3 regions of the Phytobacter cepae genome follow, and region 3 is predicted to be linked to each of the others. Evidence: predicted binding sites of a transcription regulator. Region 3 holds the regulator's gene; each other region holds the start of a gene.
What was found. The regulator PhoB, encoded in region 3, activates phosphate uptake and scavenging genes when phosphate is short. The targets are predictions, from matches to a motif close to CTGTCATAAAACTGNCNNAT.
Positions count from the first base shown of each region.

Region 1: rpoH (RNA polymerase sigma factor RpoH) is a predicted target of PhoB. The motif match lies at 2,148-2,167, and genes of this name have one in related genera.
Region 2: glpT (glycerol-3-phosphate transporter) is a predicted target of PhoB. The motif match lies at 2,511-2,530, and genes of this name have one in related genera.

Region 1 covers NZ_CM135107.1:357,052-361,297, forward strand. Annotated here, with positions in the region: gene ftsY (signal recognition particle-docking protein FtsY) at 1-337, shown strand, start outside; gene ftsE (cell division ATP-binding protein FtsE) at 340-1,008, shown strand; gene ftsX (permease-like cell division protein FtsX) at 1,001-2,059, shown strand; gene rpoH (RNA polymerase sigma factor RpoH) at 2,327-3,181, shown strand; gene pdxR (MocR-like pyridoxine biosynthesis transcription factor PdxR) at 3,238-4,246, opposite strand, start outside.
Region 2 covers NZ_CM135107.1:1,681,101-1,685,346, reverse strand. Annotated here, with positions in the region: gene nrdB (class Ia ribonucleoside-diphosphate reductase subunit beta) at 1-748, shown strand, start outside; gene yfaE (class I ribonucleotide reductase maintenance protein YfaE) at 748-1,002, shown strand; gene glpT (glycerol-3-phosphate transporter) at 1,032-2,384, opposite strand; gene glpA (anaerobic glycerol-3-phosphate dehydrogenase subunit A) at 2,660-4,246, shown strand, end outside.
Region 3 covers NZ_CM135107.1:4,019,710-4,023,955, reverse strand. Annotated here, with positions in the region: gene sbcC (exonuclease subunit SbcC) at 1-1,000, opposite strand, end outside; gene sbcD (exonuclease subunit SbcD) at 997-2,199, opposite strand; gene phoB (phosphate response regulator transcription factor PhoB) at 2,396-3,085, shown strand; gene phoR (phosphate regulon sensor histidine kinase PhoR) at 3,107-4,246, shown strand, end outside.

The sequences.
Region 1 (4,246 bases), 1.5 Mb from region 3:
CTTGCAGAATAAAGCGCACCTGATGGAAGAACTGAAGAAAATTGTCCGCGTTATGAAAAAGCTGGACGAGGATGCCCCGCATGAAATCATGCTGACTATTGATGCCAGCACCGGGCAGAATGCGGTAAGCCAGGCCAAACTGTTCCATGAAGCTGTTGGCCTGACAGGGATAACGCTGACCAAGCTGGACGGAACCGCCAAGGGGGGTGTCATCTTCTCGGTCGCCGATCAGTTCGGCATTCCTATTCGTTACATCGGGGTCGGCGAACGTATTGAGGACCTGCGTCCGTTTAATGCGGGCGATTTTATAGAGGCACTTTTTGCCCGAGAGGATTAACAATGATTCGCTTTGAACACGTCAGCAAAGCCTATCTCGGTGGGAGACAAGCGTTGCAGGGGGTGACTTTCCACCTGCAACCGGGCGAGATGGCATTTCTGACCGGCCACTCCGGCGCAGGGAAAAGTACTCTGCTTAAGCTTATTTGTGGCATCGAGCGGCCAAGCGCCGGGAAAATTCTGTTTGCTGGGCATGATATTTCGCGCCTGAAAAACCGCGAAGTGCCGTTTTTGCGTCGACAGATCGGCATGATTTTCCAGGATCACCATCTCTTAATGGACAGAACGGTATACGACAACGTGGCGATCCCGTTGATTATTGCCGGCGCCAGCGGGGATGACATCCGCCGTCGCGTCTCTGCGGCGTTAGATAAAGTGGGCTTGCTCGACAAAGCGAGAAGTTTCCCCATTCAGCTGTCTGGTGGTGAGCAACAGCGCGTGGGCATTGCCCGTGCGGTGGTGAACAAGCCTGCGGTGCTGCTGGCGGATGAACCGACCGGTAACCTGGATGAAGCCCTCTCTGAGGGGATTTTACGTCTTTTCGAGGAGTTCAACCGCGTTGGGGTAACGGTTCTGATGGCGACGCATGCCCTGGGGCTTATTTCCAGCCGTCCTTACCGCGTCCTGTCCCTCAGCGACGGGCATATGCATGGAGGCCGCATCGGTGAATAAGCGCGAGGCAATGAACCACATACGCCGGTTCGGCGGCAAATTAGATCGTTTCCGTAAGTCGGCAGGCGGTGCAGGGGATGCGGGACGTAACGCTCCGCGCCGGGGTAAAACGCCACCGAAACCGAACTCGCGTAAAACCAATGTTTTTAACGAGCAGGTGCGCTACGCCTTCCAGGGGGCGTTGCAGGATCTTAAAAGCAAGCCGTTTGCGACCTTCCTGACGGTGATGGTGATCGCCATCTCCCTGACGCTGCCGAGCGTCTGCTATATGGTTTACAAAAACGTCAACGAGGCCGCCTCGCAATATTACCCGTCTCCGCAAATTACCGTGTACCTGGATAAATCGCTGGATGACGATGCGGCAGCCCAGGTGGTGGGGCAGTTGCAGTCCGAACAGGGGGTTGAGAAGGTCAATTACCTGTCTCGCGAAGATGCGCTGGGGGAATTCCGTAACTGGTCGGGGTTTGGCGGCGCACTGGATATGCTGGAAGAAAACCCGTTGCCGGCGGTCGCCGTGGTGATCCCGAAGCTGGATTTCCAGGGAACCGACTCGCTGAATACGTTGCGTGATCGTATTACCAGGCTGCACGGCATTGATGAAGTGCGTATGGACGACAGCTGGTTTGCGCGTCTGGCTTCTCTGACCGGGCTGGTCGGGCGGGTGTCGGCGATGATTGGCGTATTAATGGTGGCGGCTGTTTTCCTGGTCATTGGTAACAGCGTGCGCTTAAGTATCTTCTCTCGTCGTGACACCATCAACGTCCAGAAGCTGATTGGCGCAACGGATGGCTTTATCCTGCGTCCTTTCCTGTATGGCGGGGCACTACTGGGCTTTTGCGGCGCGTTCCTGTCACTCATTCTTTCTGAGATTCTGGTGATGCGCCTTTCATCGGCGGTGACCGAAGTGGCGAAGGTGTTCGGCACGCAGTTTGAATTAAGTGGTCTGTCGTTTGATGAATGTTTGCTACTGCTGCTGGTGTGCTCAATGATTGGCTGGGTGGCCGCCTGGCTTGCCACAGTTCAACATTTACGTCACTTTACTCCACAGTAAAAAATCTCTGATATACTCTTTCCCTGCAATGCAGTATTCCCGTAGCAGGGAAAGCGTATAACTCATATCTCCCTTTTCCTGCCCCGGTTTTTCATACTTATGTCACATTTTGTGCCTAATTTATTCACAACCCATCCTGGAACTTGTGGATAAAATCACTGTCTGATAAAAGAGTGAATGCTATTCTCGTTGCTCATTAACGCTGGCATGTTTGTTGCCTGATGGGGACAGACCGCCGCCAGTCGGATGTAAATTGAGAGGATTTGAATGACCAAAGAAATGCAATCTTTAGCTTTAGCCCCTGTTGGTAACCTGGAGTCTTACGTCCGGGCTGCGAACGCATGGCCGATGTTGACGGCTGATGAAGAAAGGGCATTGGCTGAAAAGCTGCATTACCAGGGCGATCTGGAAGCAGCTAAAACGCTGATCCTGTCTCACCTGCGCTTTGTTGTTCATGTTGCTCGTAACTATTCGGGCTATGGCCTGCCGCAGGCTGACCTGATTCAGGAAGGTAACATCGGCCTGATGAAAGCCGTGCGCCGTTTTAACCCGGAAGTGGGTGTACGTCTGGTCTCTTTCGCCGTGCACTGGATCAAAGCCGAAATTCATGAATACGTGCTGCGTAACTGGCGCATTGTGAAAGTCGCCACCACCAAAGCACAGCGTAAACTGTTCTTTAACCTGCGTAAAACCAAGCAGCGTCTGGGCTGGTTTAATCAGGATGAAGTGGAAATGGTGGCCCGTGAACTGGGCGTGAGCAGCAAAGACGTGCGCGAAATGGAATCCCGTATGTCGGCACAGGATATGGCGTTTGATATGTCCTCCGACGACGATTCCGAAAGCCACGCGGTTGCGCCGGTGCTCTACCTGCAGGACAAATCGTCTAACTTTGCTGACGGCATTGAAGATGATAACTGGGAAGAGCAGGCCGCTAACAAACTGACCTTTGCGATGGAAGGTCTCGATGAGCGTAGCCAGGATATTATCCGCGCCCGTTGGCTGGACGACGACAACAAGTCCACGCTGCAGGAACTGGCAGATCGTTACGGTGTTTCCGCTGAGCGTGTACGCCAGCTGGAAAAGAACGCGATGAAGAAACTGCGCGCTGCCATTGAAGCGTAATTAATACGCGAAAGAATAAGCCGGGTTAAGCGAAAGCGACCCGGCTTTTTGTTGTCTTAACTCTGCCCTTTGATGCAGTCGAGCAGTCCCTTAAACGCTGCCTCCATCTCCTCCTCTTCCATGGCGGCAAAGCCCATTAACAGGCCTTTAAGCGGCTCATTTCCTGCGTAATAGCGTGAAAGCGCGCGCACCAGAATGCCCCGTTCGTTCGCCCTGCGAGCAAGGGCTACGTCATCGCATTTGTCGGGCAGTGACAGCACCAGGTGCAGGCCGGCATTGTCGTTATATTCACTTAAGGCCTCTTTTCCGAGCGCGTCTGTAATCAGGCCTGCCAGCCGTGCGCGGCGTCGGGCATAGAGTAACCGCATTCGACGAATGTGCGCCGTGTAATACCCTTCGCTGATAAACAGCGCCAGCGCTTCCTGATCCAACAGTCGCCCACCACGATAAAGCTCCGTATGCGCTGTCTTTAAAGCCTGCATCAACGGGCGAGGCAGCACCAGATAGCCGAGACGAAGCCCTGGGTAGAGTGTCTTACTGAATGTGCCGGTGTAAATGACCGGGGCATCGTCCACCAGGCCCTGCAGCGCAGGGATGGGCTGACCGGAAAAGCGAAACTCGCTGTCGTAATCATCCTCGACAATCCAGCTTCCCGTTTGCCGTGCCAGCGCTAATAAACGCTGGCGACGTTCAAGACTCATCACGCAGCCGAGAGGATACTGGTGAGAGGGGGTAACAAAAATCAGTTTTGGCGGCATATTCCCGGCTTCGGGAGGATTCATACCGGCATGGTCGACGTTGATGGATTCCAGCGTGACGCCATTCATCGCCAGGACATTGCGAATGCCCCAGTAGGCGGGTTCCTCAATCCAGGCGCTATCGCCGGGATTACACAACATGCGTGATACCAGATCGATCGCCTGGTGAATGCCTTCGGTTATCAGGATCTGCTCTGCGCTGCATTTAACCGATCGGGTGATGCGTAGATAATCCACCAGAGCCTGCTGTAATGCCGGGCTTCCGCCGGCGCTGCTATAGGAGAGCTGACTGGCCTGCGGCTTTCGA
Region 2 (4,246 bases), 2.3 Mb from region 3:
TAACATCGTTAACGATCCCTCTCTTGTGTTTGACGACATCGTCACCAACGAGCAGATTCAGAAACGTGCGGAAGGGATTGCTCACTACTATGACGCCCTGATCGAGATGACCAGCTACTGGCATCTGCTGGGTGAAGGCACCCACACCGTTAATGGCAAAACCGTCACCGTTAGCCTGCGAGCATTGAAAAAGCAGCTTTATCTGTGCCTGATGAGCGTCAACGCGCTGGAAGCGATCCGTTTTTACGTCAGCTTTGCCTGCTCCTTTGCCTTCGCCGAACGCGAACTGATGGAAGGCAATGCCAAAATCATCCGTTTGATTGCACGTGATGAAGCCCTGCATCTGACCGGCACGCAGCATATGCTCAATCTGCTGCGTTCTGGCGTCGATGACCCGGAGATGGCGGAAATTGCCGAAGAGTGCAAACAAGAGTGCTATGACCTGTTTGTGCTGGCAGCCGTTCAGGAGAAAGAGTGGGCTGAGTACCTGTTCCGCGACGGCTCCATGATCGGTCTGAATAAAGACATCCTGTGGCAGTATATTGAGTACATCACCAATATCCGCATGCAGGCAGTCGGCCTGGATCTGCCGTTCCAGACCCGCTCTAACCCGATTCCGTGGATCAACACCTGGCTGGTGTCTGACAACGTGCAGGTTGCCCCACAGGAAGTGGAAGTGAGCTCCTATCTGGTCGGTCAGATCGACTCTGAAGTCGACACTGACGACCTGAGCAACTTCCAGCTCTGATGACACGCGTAACCTTGCGTCTGACTGGCACGCAGTTGATGTGCCAGGAAGAGCACCCTTCTCTGCTGGTGGCACTCGAATCGCATCGGGTAACGGTGGAGTATCAATGTCGGGAAGGCTACTGTGGCTCCTGCCGCTGCCGACTGGTCTCAGGCCAGGTTGACTGGCTGACCGAGCCGCTGGCATTTATCCAGCCCGATGAGATTTTGCCCTGTTGTTGCAGGGCAAAAGGGGATATTGAGATTGAAATGTAAAAAGGGCCTTACGGCCCTTTTTTATTGCTTTACTGACGCTTCGCCGCGATCTCGGCATGATGTTTACGTTCGCCGATCATCACCACAATCAGCAGTAACACCGCCAGAATGCTGCCGCCGATCATCACCATAAAGCCGCCATCCCAGCCGAAGAAATCAACGGTATACCCGACAATCGCACTGGCGGCCACTGACCCGCCAAGGTACCCAAACAGACCGGTAAAGCCCGCAGCGGTGCCGGCGGCTTTTTTCGGTGCCAGTTCAAGGGCGTGCAGGCCAATCAACATTACCGGACCGTAAATCAGGAAGCCGATAACGATCATACAGGCCATATCGACGCCAGGATTACCAGCCGGATTAAGCCAGTAGACAATGGTGGCGATGGTCACCAGCGTCATAAAGAAGACCCCGGTTGCCCCACGGTTGCCACGGAAGACTTTGTCCGACATCCAGCCGCAGATTAAGGTCCCAGGGATCCCGGCATATTCATACAGGAAATAGGCCCATGAAGACTTATCCAGCGCGAAATGTTTCACCTCTTTCAGGTAGGTCGGTGACCAGTCCAGAATGCCGTAACGCAGTAAGTAAACGAACACGTTAGCGATAGCGATATACCACAGCAGACGGTTCGGGAAGACGTACTGCATGAAGATTTGCTTCGCCGTCAGCTCCTCTTCAGCCTTCTCGCTGTAATCATCCGGATAGTCGTTCTTATACTCTTCAATCGGCGGCAAGCCGCAGGATTGCGGCGTGTCGCGCATCATAGCGAAGGCAAAGAGCGCCACGATAATGGCGCCGAACGCTGGCATATAGAGCGCCGCCCGCCAGTCGTTAAACCAGGCCATGCCGAGCAGGAACAGCAGCGGTGGAATCCCGCCCCCCACGTTATGCGCGCAGTTCCAGACTGAGACGATGCCGCCACGCTCCTTCTGCGACCACCAGTGCACCATGGTGCGCCCGCATGGCGGCCACCCCATCCCCTGGAACCAGCCGCACAGGAACAGCAGGACGAACATCACTGCAATGCTGGAGGTCGCCCAGGGCACAAAGCCCATAAACAGCATGACTGCCGCAGCGAGGATCAAGCCGGCCGGGAGAAACACGCGCGGATTCGAACGATCCGACACCGAGCCCATGATGAATTTCGAAAATCCATAGGCAATAGAAATGCCGGACAGCGCAAAACCTAAATCGCCGCGCGAGAACCCCTGCTCCACCAGATAGGGCATCGCCAGGGCAAAGTTCTTGCGCACCAGATAGTAAGCGGCATAGCCGAAGAAAATGCCCAGAAAAATCTGCCAGCGCAGACGGCGGTAAAGGGGATCGACCTGGTCGGATGGAACGCGCGCCCGATGGGGTTCCGGTCTAAAAATACTCAGCATCTAAGCCTCCGTGGCGTATGTTTTTCATGATTTATGGCTGCTATGAGTGAAAACGAAACTACAGTGTGTTTCTCTGGCCGCAATATTAAGGAAAGTCTAATAAGAAAAAACCAACTGTCGCATTTTATGTTACAGAATTATGACAAAGCTCCAGTTTCACGCATCAAACACCCTTCCCGCTTTCGTTTTTTGTTCGAATATGCGCGATATCAAACAAACCACAGTGACAGTGTGGCTAAATAATAAAAATAATTTCGCTATGGAAGGACATGACGATGAGCAATGCGACTGACTTCGATGTCATCATTATTGGCGGGGGAGCAACCGGGGCAGGGATTGCGCGCGACTGCTCACTAAGGGGGCTGCGGGTTGCGCTGGTCGAACGGCATGATATCGCCACTGGCGCGACGGGCCGCAATCACGGGCTACTGCACAGTGGCGCACGCTACGCGGTGACCGATAATGAATCAGCGCGGGAATGCATCGCCGAAAACCAGATCCTCAAGCGTATCGCCCGTCACTGTATTGAGCCGACCGGCGGGCTGTTCATTACTCTGCCGGAGGACGATCTGGCCTGGCAGCAACACTTTATTGCTGCCTGCCAGAAAGCGGGCATCTCTGCGCAGGCGATGACACCTGAAGAAGCGCTACGCATTGAGCCAACCGTAAACCCGGCGCTCATCGGCGCGGTACGCGTTCCAGACGGCACCGTCGACCCCTTTCGCCTGACCGCCAGTAATATGCTTGATGCGCGCGAACACGGTGCAGTGATATTAACCGGGCATGCCGTATGTGGCCTGATTCGCCAGGGCGACCGGGTGAGCGGTGTGCAGTTGCTTCACCCCCAGTCGCGGGAAAAATATGCATTACATGCCCCCGTGGTGGTGAACGCCGCCGGCATTTGGGGGCAACATATCGCGGAATACGCCGATCTCCGCATTCGCATGTTCCCGGCGAAAGGCGCACTGCTCATTCTCGATCATCGTATCAATCAGCAGGTGATTAACCGCTGCCGTAAGCCTGCCGATGCCGACATCCTGGTGCCTGGCGACACCATTTCTCTGATTGGCACCACCTCTACCCACATTGATTACAACGACATTGATAACACGCGTGTCACCCCCGAGGAGGTCGAGATTCTCCTTCGTGAAGGGGAAAAACTGGCCCCGCGTATGGCGCAAACGCGCGTGCTGCGCGCCTATGCGGGTGTGCGTCCATTGGTCGCCAGTGACGATGATCCGACCGGGCGTAACGTCAGCCGCGGCATTGTCCTGCTCGACCATGCAGAACGAGACGGTATGGAGGGGTTCATTACCATCACCGGCGGCAAACTGATGACCTACCGCCTGATGGCAGAGTGGGCAACCGACGCAGTGTGTCGCAAGCTGAACCACAGCGCGTCCTGCACCACCGCCACTACGCCCCTGCCGGGCTCTCAGCAGCCGACGGAGCAGACGCTGCAAAAAATCATCTCCCTGCCCGTGCCGCTGCGCGGTTCGGCCGTTTATCGTCACGGGGATCGTACCCCGGACTGGCTGGGAAGCCATCGCCACAACCGCAGTCTGGTCTGCGAGTGTGAAGCGGTAACCGCTGGCGAGGTTCAGTATGCAGTGGAAAATCTCAACGTGAATTCGCTGCTGGATTTACGCCGGCGCACACGCGTGGGGATGGGGACCTGTCAGGGGGAATTATGCGCCTGCCGCGCGGCGGGGTTACTTGCCAGCCTGCGAGTGACCACCGAAGCCCAGTCCATCGATCAGCTTTCAGCCTTTCTCAATGAACGCTGGAAAGGGATAAAACCCGTCGCCTGGGGCGATGCGCTGCGCGAAAGCGAATTCACCCGCTGGGTCTACCAGGGGCTG
Region 3 (4,246 bases):
CGCTGGCGCGAATGCACGCACGCAGCGTGCGCCTGTCATGTAAGCGAGTATTCACTTCTTCATTCTGCCGATGGCTGCTCTGCCACAGCGTGCGTTGCTCTTGCAGACGCTCCCAGAGTGGACGAAGCGCCAGGGCGGGTTGGGCACGACTGAGCAGCGCGAGCTGGGGCTGGGCATCATTTTGCGCCTGAACGGCACGCTGACTTGCCGCCTGCGCGTGCTGGAGGGCGAGACGCAACTCCTGGCTGCGATTCAGCCAGTTGAGCTGCGTTTGTGCGGTCTGCTGTCGGGTCAGCAGGCGCTGTTCCTCGTCAGTGAGTACCTGCAAACCTGCGGTGAGGGCCGTGCGCTGATCGTCATTGAGCAGCACTACGCCTTCTGCCTGAGCCTGGCATTTTTCCAGCGCCGTGCGGGCGATTTTATGTTTTTCAAACACCTCGGCAGAAATCTGTCCGTAGATCTCGGTGCCGGTCAGCTCTTCCAGCAGTTCCGCGCGCTCTTTGGGTTTAGCATTCAGAAAGGCGGCAAACTGGCCCTGTGAGAGCAGCATTGAACGGGTGAAGCGCCCATAGTCCAGCCCCGTCAGCGAGGCGGTAAGTTCGAGCTTATCTTTGACTTTATCCGCCAGAATTTTGCCGTCAGCACACTGCGCAAGTTCAACGCGCGGGACCTGCAAATTCCCGTCGGGCTGGTTTCGGGCGCGGGTCTGGCTCCAGAAGGCGCGATAGGCAATGCCTTTAACTTCGAATTCGACCTCTGCCAGGCAATCGGCCGTGTCACGGGTCATCAAATCATTTTGCGACTGCGAGACGTTATTCAGGCGCGGTGTTTCATGGTAAAGCGCGAGGCAGATGGCATCCAGCAGGGTGGTTTTACCCGCGCCGGTCGCCCCGGTAATGGCAAACAGACCGTTGCTGGCAAAAGGTTCGGCGGTAAAATCTATCTTCCATTCCCCTTTCAGGGAGTTGAGGTTTTTCAGGCGCAGGCTGAGAATTTTCATGCGTCGTGCTCCTGGTGCAGGCCGTGCAGTGTTTCTGCAAAGAGCGCCTCTAATCTGGCCTGTTGTGTCTCATCCAGTTCTTCCTGGGCCAGACGGCGCGCGAAGACCTCCTCCACGCTTAATTCGCTGAGGGTTTCACGGCGCTCACCGGCAAGAATGCGTTCACGTTGCTCCCGGCTGCGGCGAACCAGCAACACTTCTACCGGCAGTTCGGCGGTCAGCAACTGAATTTTCCGCTGCATATCGCTGAGGTAGTCGTCGGTGGCTATTTCGATATCCAGCCAGACGGGGCGCGCAGCATCATGATGCCGCCACTGTTCAAGCTGTTCGCGAATGGCCGTCAGGTCGCCTTTAATGACCCCTAATTGCTGGGTAACAGGCACTTCCAGTGCCGTCACGTCGGCCAGCTTTCCCGCGTCAAAGGTCACTAAATTGACATATTTACTTTTGCCGGTTTCATCAAAGCTCAGGGCGATGGGCGAGCCGCAGTAGCGAATATGTTCCTGACCGCCAATCTTCTGCGGACGGTGAATATGGCCCAGCGCGATATAATCGGCGGACGGGAAATTCTGCGCCGGGAAGGCGTCCAGGGTGCCGATATAAATCTCGCGTACGGCATCACTTTTACTGGCGCCTACCGTCGTGAGGTGACCGCTGGCGATGATAGGTAAGGTCTGTTCGCCGCGGAGTGTGCAGGCGGCATCATGCTGTTGCTGGTAGTAGTCGGTGATGGCGCCTAACAGATGCTGCTGCTTTTGCTGCCCGGAAAGCCCGGCCTGGCTGGTCACAATGTCGCGCGGACGTAAAAACGGTACCGGGCAGAACACCGCGCCTGGCGAGCCATCGCGCAACGGTAAATAGAAAGGGGCGCTTCCCGCGCTGGCGACGACGGTGGTTTTCAGCCAGGCCAGAATATCTTTTGATTCATTGAGTGTGGCGACGGAGTCGTGATTCCCGGCCAGCACAACCAGATGACAGCCGGTGTTTTGTAACTTCACGACAAACCGGTTATAGAGTTCGCGCGCGTAGCTGGGGGGCGAACCGGTATCAAAGATGTCGCCCGCGACAATGATCGCGTCAACCTGATGTTCTTCAGCCGTGGTCAGTAGCCAGGAGAGAAAAGCGTCGTGCTCGGCGGCACGGCTCTTGCTGTAAAAGTTCTGACCGAGGTGCCAGTCCGATGTATGAATGATGCGCATAGCGGTTCCATGGCAAAAAAGCGTAAACGGGATTATAACATTCAAGAGCCTATGAGCCGCCAGCGAAAGCGCTTAGCCGCTGTCATATAACGGAATGATGCGTCATCTGTTGGTCATTTGTTTCATAAATCTGTCACAAAAGTGACGCATACTGGCGCCGCGGTTGACTGATGACTTTAATTAAACAGGGCAAATTATGGCAAGACGCATTCTGGTCGTAGAAGATGAAGCTCCCATTCGTGAAATGGTGTGTTTCGTGCTTGAGCAAAACGGCTTTCAACCTGTCGAAGCGGAAGATTATGACAGCGCGGTGAACCAACTGAATGAACCCTGGCCCGATCTGATTTTACTGGACTGGATGTTGCCAGGCGGCTCTGGTATCCAGTTTATTAAGCACCTCAAACGTGAAGCCATGACTCGGGAAATCCCGGTGATGATGCTGACGGCTCGCGGTGAAGAAGAAGATCGTGTGCGCGGCCTTGAAACCGGTGCAGACGATTACATCACTAAACCTTTCTCCCCTAAAGAGCTGGTTGCGCGAATCAAAGCGGTTATGCGTCGCATCTCGCCTATGGCGGTAGAAGAGGTCATTGAGATGCAGGGGCTGAGCCTCGACCCAAGCTCTCATCGGGTGATGACCGGCGAGAATCCGCTGGACATGGGGCCGACGGAGTTTAAGCTGTTGCACTTCTTCATGACGCACCCGGAACGCGTCTACAGCCGTGAACAGCTGCTTAACCACGTCTGGGGAACCAATGTCTATGTAGAAGATCGCACGGTCGACGTGCATATTCGCCGCTTGCGTAAAGCACTGGAAACCAGCGGCCACGATCGTATGGTACAGACAGTTCGCGGCACGGGTTATCGCTTCTCAACCCGTTTCTGAAATCTGACAGGAGTGTGACGCGTGCTGGAACGGCTGTCATGGAAAAGGCTGGTACTCGAACTCATCCTATGTTGTCTACCTGCTGCACTGCTTGGCATATTCTTTGGTTACCTGCCGTGGTTTTTGCTGGCGGCAGTCACCGGACTACTGGCCTGGCATTTCTGGAATTTAATGCGTCTTTCCTGGTGGCTATGGGTCGATAAAAGCATGACCCCGCCCCCTGGCACCGGCAGTTGGGAACCGCTGCTTTACGGCCTGCACCAGATGCAGATGCGCAATAAAAAGCGTCGTCGCGAACTGGGCAATCTCATTAAGCGTTTTCGCAGCGGTGCGGAATCCTTGCCGGATGCCGTTGTGCTCACTACGGAAGAGGGGGCTATTTTCTGGTGTAACGGACTGGCACAACAGCTTCTCAATCTGCGCTGGCCGGACGATAACGGCCAAAACATCCTCAACCTGCTGCGCTACCCCGAATTTACCCGTTACTACAAAGCGCGAAACTTTGATCGCCCGTTGAATCTGGTGCTGAACAATGGGCGTCATCTTGAGATGCGCATGATGCCTTACAGCGAGCAGCAGTTGCTGATGGTGGCGCGTGACGTCACGCAAATGCACCAGCTTGAAGGGGCGCGACGTAACTTCTTTGCCAACGTCAGCCATGAACTTCGCACGCCGTTAACGGTATTGCAGGGCTACCTGGAGATGATGCAGGAACAGACGCTGGAGGGGCTACCGCGTGAGAAAGCGTTACATACCATGCGAGAACAAACATCGCGCATGGAAGGGCTGGTGAAGCAGCTCCTGACGCTCTCTAAAATCGAAGCCGCACCCATCACGCCGCCGAATGAAATCATTGATGTGCCGATGATGCTTCGGGTGGTGGAGAGAGAAGCGCAAACCTTAAGTCACAATAAGCACGAACTGGAGTTTGTGGTGGATGGTGCGCTAAAAGTGCTGGGCAATGAGGAGCAACTGCGCAGTGCGATTTCGAACCTGGTCTACAACGCCGTCAACCATACGCCCGCCGGGACGCACATCACCGTGCAGTGGCAGCGTGTGGCACAGGGTGTGCAGTTCAGCGTTGAGGATAACGGGCCTGGGATTTCAGCAGAGCACATTCCGCGTCTGACAGAACGTTTCTACCGCGTGGACAAAGCCCGC